2 regions of the Micromonospora sp. NPDC048839 genome follow, and region 2 is predicted to be linked to the other one. Evidence: predicted binding sites of a transcription regulator. Region 2 holds the regulator's gene; the other holds the start of a gene.
The links. The regulator HrcA, encoded in region 2, represses chaperone genes, less so after heat shock. The targets are predictions, from matches to a motif close to GGTTNGCACNCTCNNNNNGAGNGTGCNAACC.
Positions count from the first base shown of each region.

Region 1: a site for HrcA is predicted at 2,086-2,116, ahead of groES (co-chaperone GroES). Genes of this name have one in related genera too.

Region 1 covers NZ_JBEZGL010000032.1:36,913-41,852, forward strand. Annotated here, with positions in the region: gene AB0C25_RS35170 (substrate-binding domain-containing protein) at 1-123, opposite strand, end outside; gene ybaK (Cys-tRNA(Pro) deacylase) at 304-783, opposite strand; gene AB0C25_RS35180 (methyltransferase domain-containing protein) at 794-1,990, opposite strand; gene groES (co-chaperone GroES) at 2,250-2,564, shown strand; gene groL (chaperonin GroEL) at 2,635-4,275, shown strand; gene AB0C25_RS35195 (molybdopterin-dependent oxidoreductase) at 4,401-4,940, shown strand, end outside.
Region 2 covers NZ_JBEZGL010000026.1:33,126-38,065, forward strand. Annotated here, with positions in the region: gene AB0C25_RS32725 (16S rRNA (uracil(1498)-N(3))-methyltransferase) at 1-564, opposite strand, end outside; gene dnaJ (molecular chaperone DnaJ) at 566-1,711, opposite strand; gene hrcA (heat-inducible transcriptional repressor HrcA) at 1,787-2,809, opposite strand; gene AB0C25_RS32740 (DUF4870 domain-containing protein) at 2,976-3,620, shown strand; gene hemW (radical SAM family heme chaperone HemW) at 3,687-4,910, opposite strand; gene AB0C25_RS32750 (enoyl-CoA hydratase-related protein) at 4,930-4,940, shown strand, end outside.

The DNA.
Region 1 (4,940 bases), on a different contig from region 2:
CACGCCGATCTTGGGAGTCTTTTTGGAGTCGGCCGAGCCGGTGCCGGAGTCGTCGCTACAGGCCGTCAAGCCGCCGGTCGTGAGCAGGCCCACGGCGGCGATGGTGAGGATCCCCTTACGCATGTGCAGGGTCCTTTCGGGGGTGGGGGAGGTGTTGTTTTTGTTGTGTCCGGCAACGTATTGCGCGTCACACCGCCTCCACAAGACCGCGCAGGTACCCAGTTTGTTGGCAGCGATAACAATTCAGCAACGCGACTGTTACTCCACGGGTATCCCACCGTGGAGTCGACGTAACGAGAGTCGTCAGCGCGTCTGCAACGGGGCGGTGCGGGCGTCGGTGAGCGCCACCAGATCCGCCGCGGCCAGTTCGAGTTGCAGACCGCGCCGACCAGCCGAGACGTAGATCGTCGGAAGGTCCAACGCGGACTCGTCGAGCACGGTGGGCAGTCGCTTGCGCTGCCCGAGCGGGCTGATCCCACCGCGTACGTAGCCGGTGGCCCGCTCGGCGACCGTCCGGTCGGCAAGCGCCGCCCGCTTGCCGCCGACCGCCGCCGCGAGCGCCTTGAGATCCAACTCGCCGGTGACCGGAACGACCGCCACGGTGAGCGCGCCGTCGACCTCGGTCACCAACGACTTGAAGACCCGCTCCGGTGCCACGCCCAGCGCCGCCGCCACCAGCGCGCCGTAGTTCGGGGCGTCCGGCGACACCCGGTACGGGTGGGTGCGATGCGCGACCCCGCGCTTGACCAACAGTGCCGTCGCCGGCGTGCCCTGTCCCGCCACACCGGCGAGGCTAGTCCACCGGCCGACCGATCAGCACGGTCGGCGCCCCGGCGACCCGGGTGAGCACCAGGCTCGCCGCAACGTCGCCGGTCAGCCGCAGATCCCGCCGAAGCTGCTCCGGGGTGAGCGCCGAACCCCGCTTGAGGATCTCCACCCGACCCACCCGGCGCTCGCGCAGCAGTGCCCGCAGCCGCTTGAGCGAGAACGGCAGCACGTCGGTGATCTCCAGGCAGCGCGCGTACGGGGTGCGGGTCGGGCGGTCGGCGTAGAGGTAGGCGATGCTCGGGTCGCCGAGGGTGGCATCCAGTTCGTCGGCCAGTTCGGCGACGAGGTGCGCGCGGACCACCGCCGGGTCCGGGTCGTACAGGAAGCGCCGGGGCGGCCCGACCGGCGCCTCGTCGGCACCCGAGCCGATCAGCTGGTGGCGGCGAGCCTCGACGCCCTGCTGCCGGTAGAGCGTGGCGCGGCGGGGCACCTCCGCCAGCTCACCGCACCAGAGCGCGGCCTCGACCAGGTCGCCGTCCACGCCGACCCACTCCGCCTCCGCGCCGGCCGGGATGAGCGCGTGGTCCAGCCCCGGCGCCACCTTGACCACGGTGCGCGGCACCCGCTCGGCCAGCCCGGTCACGAAATCCCAGGGTGGCGAGTAGGCGCGCGGGTCGAAGATCCGTCGTCCAGTGCCGCTGGTGCGGCGGGCCGGATCGCAGAAGACCCCGTCGACGCGGGAGACGTCGAACGCGGTGGCGTCACCGCACTCGACGGTGAACAACTCGTCCAGCCCGGCCGCCGCGGCGTTCGCGGCGGCCATCGCGGCGGTCACCGGGTCGGCCTCCACGCCGTACACCCTGATGCCGGCGCGGGCGGCGGCCAGCGCGTCCGCGCCGAGGCCGCAGCCCAGGTCGGCCAGGGTGCGGACGCCGGCCGCGTGCAGCCGGGCGGCCCGACGATCGGCGACCACCCGGCGGGTGGCCTGCTCCAGCCCGGGGCGGGTGAGGAACATCCCGGCGGCGGCCGGACCGAACTTGCCGACCGCCCGGTGACGCAACTCGGCCTGGGTGAGCGCCGCCGCGGCCAGCGTCGGCGGCACTCCGGCCGCGCGCAGGGCCGACGCCGCGGCCAGCGGATCACCGCCGGCCAGCCCGGCCGCCGCCGTGAGCGCGGCCGACCCCTCGGGGGTACGCAGCGCCGCCAGCTGATCGAGATCCACCCGGTCATTGTCCGGGTGGACCCGGAAATCCGGGCTGGCGGGGCGCGACTCGCTGGCACTCTCCTTGACGGAGTGCTAGCCACGGAATAACCTGCGATTAGCACTCTCACCCTGAGGGTGCCAGCTTCCGGGTCTCGCGACCCGGGTGCGCACGCCAGGCGGACCGGCACCCGCGACGACGGCCCCGCCCGGTGGCATGAGGCAGATTGACGCTGGTTGGCCCCGCCGACCAGCAACGAAACCAGTACCCCAGGAGGGTATGCCCGTGACTACCGCGACCAAGGTTGCGATCAAGCCGCTCGAGGACCGCATCGTGGTCCAGGCGAACGAGGCTGAGACCACCACGGCGTCGGGCATCGTGATCCCCGACACCGCCAAGGAGAAGCCGCAGGAGGGCACTGTCCTCGCTGTGGGCCCGGGGCGCGTCGACGACAACGGCAACCGGGTTCCGGTTGACGTGCAGGTCGGCGACACCGTCCTCTACTCGAAGTACGGCGGCACCGAGGTCAAGTACGCCGGCGAGGAGTACCTGGTGCTCTCCGCCCGCGACGTCCTCGCGGTCATCGAGAAGTAAGCAACCGATCAGTGCCATTGCCCCGGTCCGGCTCGCCGGGCCGGGGCAATGGCGCTTCGAAGGGACATTTATGGCGAAGATCCTGAGCTTCTCGGACGACGCCCGGCACCTGCTGGAGCACGGTGTCAACGCCCTCGCGGACACGGTCAAGGTCACCCTCGGCCCGCGCGGGCGCAACGTCGTCCTGGACAAGAAATTCGGTGCGCCGACGATCACCAACGATGGTGTGACCATCGCCAAGGAGATCGAGCTCACCAACCCGTACGAGAACCTTGGCGCGCAGCTGGTCAAGGAGGTGGCGACCAAGACCAACGACGTCGCCGGCGACGGCACCACCACCGCGACCGTGCTCGCCCAGGCGATGGTTCGCGAGGGCCTGCGCAACGTGACCGCCGGGACCAACCCGGCCGGCCTCAAGCGGGGCATCGACGCGGCGGCCACCAAGGTCTCCGAGGCGCTGCTCGGCCGTGCCGCCGAGGTCACCAGCAAGGAGTCGATCGCGAACGTGGCGACGATCTCCGCGCAGGACGCCACGATCGGTGACCTGATCGCCGAGGCGATGGAGCGGGTCGGCCGCGACGGTGTCATCACCGTCGAGGAAGGCTCCATGCTCACGACCGAGCTGGACGTGACCGAGGGTCTCCAGTTCGACAAGGGCTTCATCTCGCCGAACTTCGTCACCGACCTGGAGAGCCAGGAGTCCGTCCTCGAGGACGCGTACATCCTGGTCACCACCCAGAAGATCTCGGCGATCGAGGAACTGCTGCCGCTGCTGGAGAAGGTCCTGCAGAACAGCAAGCCCCTGCTGATCATCGCCGAGGACGTGGACGGCCAGGCGCTCTCCACCCTGGTGGTCAACTCGCTGCGCAAGACCCTCAAGGTCTGCGCGGTCAAGGCCCCGGGCTTCGGTGACCGGCGCAAGGCGATGCTCCAGGACATCGCGATCTCCACGGGCGCCGAGCTGGTCGCCCCGGAGCTGGGCTACAAGATCGACCAGGTCGGCCTGGAGGTGCTCGGCACCGCCCGGCGCGTCGTGGTCGACAAGGAGAACACCACGATCGTCGACGGCGGTGGCCAGAAGGCCGACGTCGCCGACCGGGTCTCCCAGATCCGCAAGGAGATCGAGGCCTCCGACTCCGACTGGGACCGGGAGAAGCTGGCCGAGCGGCTGGCCAAGCTCTCCGGTGGCATCGCCGTCATCAAGGCTGGCGCCGCCACCGAGGTCGAGATGAAGGAGCGCAAGCACCGCATCGAGGACGCCATCGCGGCGACCAAGGCTGCGGTCGAGGAGGGCACTGTGCCCGGCGGCGGCGCCGCCCTGGTGCAGATCCGCTCGGTCCTCGACGACGACCTGGGCTTCACCGGTGACGAGAAGGTCGGCGTCTCGGTCGTGCGCAAGGCGCTCGTCGAGCCGCTGCGCTGGATCGCCCAGAACGCCGGTCACGACGGTTACGTCGTGACGCAGAAGGTCGCCGACCTGGACTGGGGCAACGGCCTCGACGCCGCCAAGGGCGAGTACGTCGACCTGGTCAAGGCCGGCATCATCGACCCGGTGAAGGTGACCCGCAACGCGGTCACCAACGCCGCCTCGATCGCCGGTCTGCTGCTCACCACGGAGAGCCTCGTGGTGGAGAAGCCGGAGCAGGCCGAGCCGGCCGCCGGCGGCGGCCACGGCCACGGTCACGGCCACCAGCACGGCCCGGGCTTCTGACCCGGTAGCGACACCTGTCGCGGGGCGCACCGTCGTACGACGGTGCGCCCCGTTCGTCTGCTCAGGTCATTACCGAACGCTGACGTTGTTGGCTACCGGGCAGGATGATCACGCACACTGGGCCGATGAGCACCACGTCGCGGCGGTACGCCGCGCTGGCCGGAGTAACCGCCGCCGCAGTCGCGATCGGAATCGCCGAACCGGTGGCAGTGCTGACCGGCCCCCGGTCGGCGCCCCTGGTCGCGGTCGGCGGGGTGGTCGTCGACGCTGTTCCCGAGTCGCTGAAGCAACTCGCCATCGACCTCTTCGGCACCGCCGACAAGATCGCACTGCTGGTCGGCACCGGCCTGCTGCTCGCAGCGTTCGCCGCACTGTTCGGCATGCTGGCGATCCGGCGACTGGCATTCGGACTTGCCGGCATCGCCGCGTTCGGTGTCATCGGCGTGGCCGCCGCCGTGACCCGCTCCGGTGCCGACGCGGCCGACGCGCTGCCGTCGCTTGTCGGTGCCGGGCTCGGCGCCCTGGTGCTCTGGCTGTTCATCGCCGGCCCGTTCGAGCTGGACCCCTGGCCCTGGTCACCACCCACACCGACCGTGCCGTCCGCTGCGCCGGTATCGCCTGCTGCGCCGGTATCGCCCGCCGCCCCGGTGTCGCCTGGTGGTTCG
Region 2 (4,940 bases):
GCTGGGCGGCAGTTCGGCGATGCTGAGCCGCTCCTCGGCCTCCTCGTGCAGCACGAACCCGGCGGCCGCACCGGCGATCCGGCGGGCGACGGTGGCGGTGGACTCGTCGGGCGCGCCGGCCACCACGGGCAGCCACGGCCGGCGGGCCTGCTTGGCGGCCTCCCGAGCGGTGGCCACCCACTTCTCCCGCGCCCGTACGCCCCGGTCGCCACGCCACTGGGTGACCGAGCGCGACGCCGCCCAGGGCACGATCTCGTCCACCCCGACCTCGGTCATCGCCTGCACCGCCAGCTCACCCCGGTCGCCCTTGGCGATGCCCTGCACCACCACGATCCGGGGGACCGGCGCGTCCGCGTACCCCCGGGAGGTGATGGCGACCTCCAGGCTGCCCCGGCCGACGGCGGTGACCACGGCGGCGGCCGTGCCACCCCGACCGTCGGCGAGCAGCAACTCCTCGCCGACCCGCAGCCGCTGCACGGTGGCGGCGTGGTGCCCCTCCGGGCCGTCCAGGGTCAACGCGTCACCGGTGGGCAGCGCCTCGACCAGGAACAGCGGCGCGGACACCTCAGGCGTGCCCGTTGAACGCGTCGCGCATCCGGGAGAAGAAGCCGCCCTGCTTGGATAACTCGGCGACCTCCTCACCACGGGTCTTGGCGAAGTCGCGCAGCATCTTCTCCTGGTCGGGGTCGAGCTTGGTCGGGGTCCGCACGTCGAGGTGTACGTAGAGGTCGCCTCGCCCGGTGCCGCGCAGGTGTGGCACGCCCCGGTCGCGCAGTCGCAGCGTGCTGGCCGGTTGGGTGCCGGCCTTGACGTCGACCGTCTCCTCGCTGTCCAGGGTCTTGATGGTCAGGCGGGTGCCGAGCGCCGCGGCGGTCATCGGCACGGTGACCCGGCAGTGCAGGTCGTCGCCCTTGCGGGAGTAGACGTCGTGCGGCCGCTCGTGGATCTCCACGTAGAGGTCACCGGCGGTGCCGCCGCCCGGGCCAACCTCGCCCTGCTGGGCCAGCCGAATCCGCATGCCGTCCTCGACACCGGCCGGGATCTTGACGGTCAGCGAACGGCGGGTGCGCACCCGGCCGTCGCCGGCGCAGGTCGGGCAGGGGTGCGGGATGGTGGTGCCGTAGCCCTGGCACACCGTGCACGGCCGGGCGGAGACCACCTGGCCGAGGAAGGTGCGCTGCACCGACTGCACCTCGCCCCGGCCGGCGCACGCCTCGCAGGTCGCCAGGTGCGTGCCGGCGGCCGTGCCGGCGCCGGAGCAGGTGGTGCAGAGCACGGCGGTGTCGACGGTGATCGGGGCCTCGACGCCGAACGCCGTCTCGTGCAGGTCCAGTTCGAGGCGCAGGATCGCGTCGGCGCCCGGCCGGGTCCGCGGACGGGGGCCACGCGCCCCACCGGCCGCGCCACCGAAGAACGCATCCATGATGTCCTGGAAACCGACGAACGGACCGGCACCACCGGGGCCACCCGGGCCGCCGGCGCCACCGCCGCCCGGTGCGAGGGGGTCGCCACCCAGGTCGACGATCTGCCGCTTCCGGTCGTCCGAGAGGACCTCGTACGCGGCGTTGATGTCCTTGAACTTCTCCTGAGCCTCCGGGTCCGGATTGACGTCCGGGTGGAACTGGCGCGCCAACTTGCGGTAGGCGCGCTTGATCTCGTCATCGGAGGCTTCCCGGCTCACACCGAGAATGCCGTAGTAGTCCCTGGCCACTGCGTTCCGTGTCCTCATGTTCGTCTCGCGTTGTGCCGGTCGGCGGCCGCAGCCGGCCGCATCGGCCCTGACCAATCAGTTCTGGGCCAGCAACTCGCCCACGTAGCGTGCCACGGCGCGCACCGTGGCGATATTGCCGGGGTAGTCCATCCGGGTGGGACCCAGCACCCCCAGACCGCCGACGATCGTGGCGCCCGGGCCGTACCCGGTGCTGACCACCGAGGCGGCCCGCAGGTTGTCGAACTCGTTCTCGTCGCCGATCAGCACCCGGGTCGTGCTCGGCTCGGTCTCACCGATGAGCTTGAGGAGCACGACCTCCTCCTCCAGCGCCTCCAGGATCGGCCGTAGCGAACCCTGGAAGTCGAGCAGGCCGCCCCGGGTGAGGTTGGCGGTGCCGGCCAGCGCGATGCGTTCCTCGTGCCGCTCGACGAGCGTCTCCAGGAGCACCGTGGAGAGCGTGGTCATCGCCGGACGCAGCTCGGACGGCACCTCCTCGACGAGCGCCTGCACCAACGGCGGCGTGTCGGACAGCCGCGCGCCGGCGAGCTTCTCGTTGACCAGCCGGCGCAGATCGGTGACGGTGTCGGCGGGGACCGGCCCGGGCAGCTCCACCAGCCGCTGCTCCACGCGCCCGGTGTCGGCGATCATGACGAGCATCAGCCGGGTGGTGGAGATCGGCACCAGCTCCAGGTGCCGCACCGAGGAGCGGGCCAGGCTCGGGTACTGCACGACGGCCACCTGCCGGGTCAGCTGGGCGAGCAGCCGCACTGTGCGGTGCACCACGTCGTCGAGGTCGACCGCGCCGACCAGGAAGCGTTCGATGGCCCGACGTTCGGCCGGGCTGAGCGGCTTGACCCGGGACAACCTGTCGACGAAGAGTCGGTAGCCGCGGTCGGTGGGCACCCGACCGGCACTTGTGTGCGGCTGCCGGATGTAGCCCTCCTCCTCCAGCACGGCCATGTCGTTGCGGACTGTGGCCGGGGAGACCCCGAGCTGGTGCCGCTCGACCAGCGCCTTGCTGCCGACGGGCTCCTGGGTGGAGACGTAGTCCTCGACGATCGCGCGGAGCACAGCGAGTTTCCGGTCGTCGAGACCCATCCTCCGCACCTCCTGTCGCACGTCGGCCGCCAGCACCGTGGCCCCGGTCGGGCCGCCCTGGCACTCGACTGTAACGAGTGCCAGTCTACGTCGGCGTACCCGCCAGCGCGATGATCAACGGCCGCCCACTGGTGCGGCGTTGCCACGGACCCCTACCGTGACACCCATGACTGAACCTCCTCGCCCTCCCGGCGCGGGTGACCCCGGCAACTACCCGCCGGAGCCGACCTCTCCCAGCTCGTACCCGTCGGCCGAGCCACCCACCGCACCACTGTCCGGGGCGCCTGGCCCGGGCGGCTATCCCCCGGCCGGTGGCTATCCGCCGCCCACCGGTGACCAACCGCCGTCGGGCGGCTACCCTCCGGCGGGGGGCTATCCGCCGGCCGGTGGCTACCCGCCGCCCGGTGGCTACCCCGCTGGCGGATATCCGACCGGCGGCGCCTACGGCGGCCCCGGTGGCGGTTTCGCCAGTAACGAGGACAAGACCTGGGCGCTCGTCGCGCACTTCGGCGGTGCCGCCGGGATGATCCTCAGCGGCGGGGTGCTGGGCTGGATCGGCCCGCTGGTGGCGCTGCTGGCCCGCGGCAACCAGTCCCCGACGGTGCGGGCGCACGCCGCGGCGGCGCTCAACTTCCAGCTCATCTGGTCGGTCGTCGGCCTGATCGGCTGGGTGCTGTCCTGCATCCTGATCGGCTTCATCGGGGTCGGGGCGGCCATCATCCTCGGCGCCGTGTTCGGCATCATCGCTGGCATCAAGGCCAACGAGGGCCAGCTCTACCGCTACCCGCTCTCGGCCAGCTTCATCAAGTGACCCGCTCCGGCCGCTCCCCCGGCCGGTCGGTGCCCCGCTGCCCCGGTCCGGGGCGGCGGGGCTGGCTCAGGGCAGCAGGTCGCGTACGACCGCGTCGGCGAGCAGCCGCCCGCGCAGGGTGAGCACCGCCCGGCCGGCCGCGTACTCGTCGGCGGCCAGCAGGCCGCCGGCCAGCGCCCGCTCGGCGCCGGCCCGCCCGGTGGCGTCGAGCACCGCCAGCGGCAGGCCGCTGGCGAGCCGCAGCCGGAGCATCACGTCCTCCATGTGCGCCTCGTCGGCCGTGAGCACCTCCCGGGCCAGGCCGGGAGACGCGCCCGCGGCCAGCCGCTGGGCGTACGCCGTGGGGTGTTTGACGTTCCACCAGCGCACCCCGCCGACGTGGCTGTGCGCCCCCGGCCCCAGCCCCCACCAGTCCGCGCCGGTCCAGTAGAGCAGGTTGTGCCGGCACCGGGCGTCGTCGGTGCGCGCCCAGTTGGAGACCTCGTACCAGGAGAGCCCGGCCGCGTCGAGCGCGGCCTCCGCAGCCAGGTAGCGGTCCGCGGCCACGTCGTCACTGGGGTACGCCAGCTCGCCGCGCCGCATCCGGGCGGCGAGCCGGGTGCCGTCCTCGACGATCAGGGCGTACGCGCTGACGTGGTCCACCCCGGCGGCCACGACCTGCTCCAGCGAGGCGGCGAAGTCCTCGGGCCGCTCCCCCGGGGTCCCGTAGATCAGGTCCAGGTTGACGTGCTCGAACCCGGCGTCGCGGGCCTCCAGGGCGGCGGCGGTGGCCCGGCCGGCGCTGTGTTTGCGGTCCAGGATCGCCAGCACCCCCGGGGAGGCGGACTGCATGCCCAGCGAGATCCGGGTGTAGCCGGCGGACCGCAGCAGCTTCAACGACTCCGGGGTCACCGACTCCGGGTTGGCCTCGGTGGTCACCTCGACGTCGGCGGCCAGCCCCCAGGTGCGGTCGATGCCGTCGAGGATGCGGGCCAGGTCGTCGGCGGGAAGCAGGGTGGGCGTGCCGCCGCCCACGAAGACGGTGTCGACCCGGGGCGGCGGGTTGTCGCCGAGCACCCGGGCGGCGAGCGCCAGCTCGGCCAGCACGGTGTCGGCGTACCCCTCGCGGCTGGCACCGCCGCCCAGCTCGGACGCCGTGTAGGTGTTGAAGTCGCAGTAGCCGCAGCGGCTGGCACAGAACGGCACGTGCACGTACACGCCGAAGCCGCGCGCGCCGACCGCGGTGGTGGCGGTGGCGGGCAGCGATCCGTCGACGGGGACGGTCTCACCATCTGGAAGGAGGCCGGGCATGGCCACTAGTGTGCCCGGCATGACCTCTCC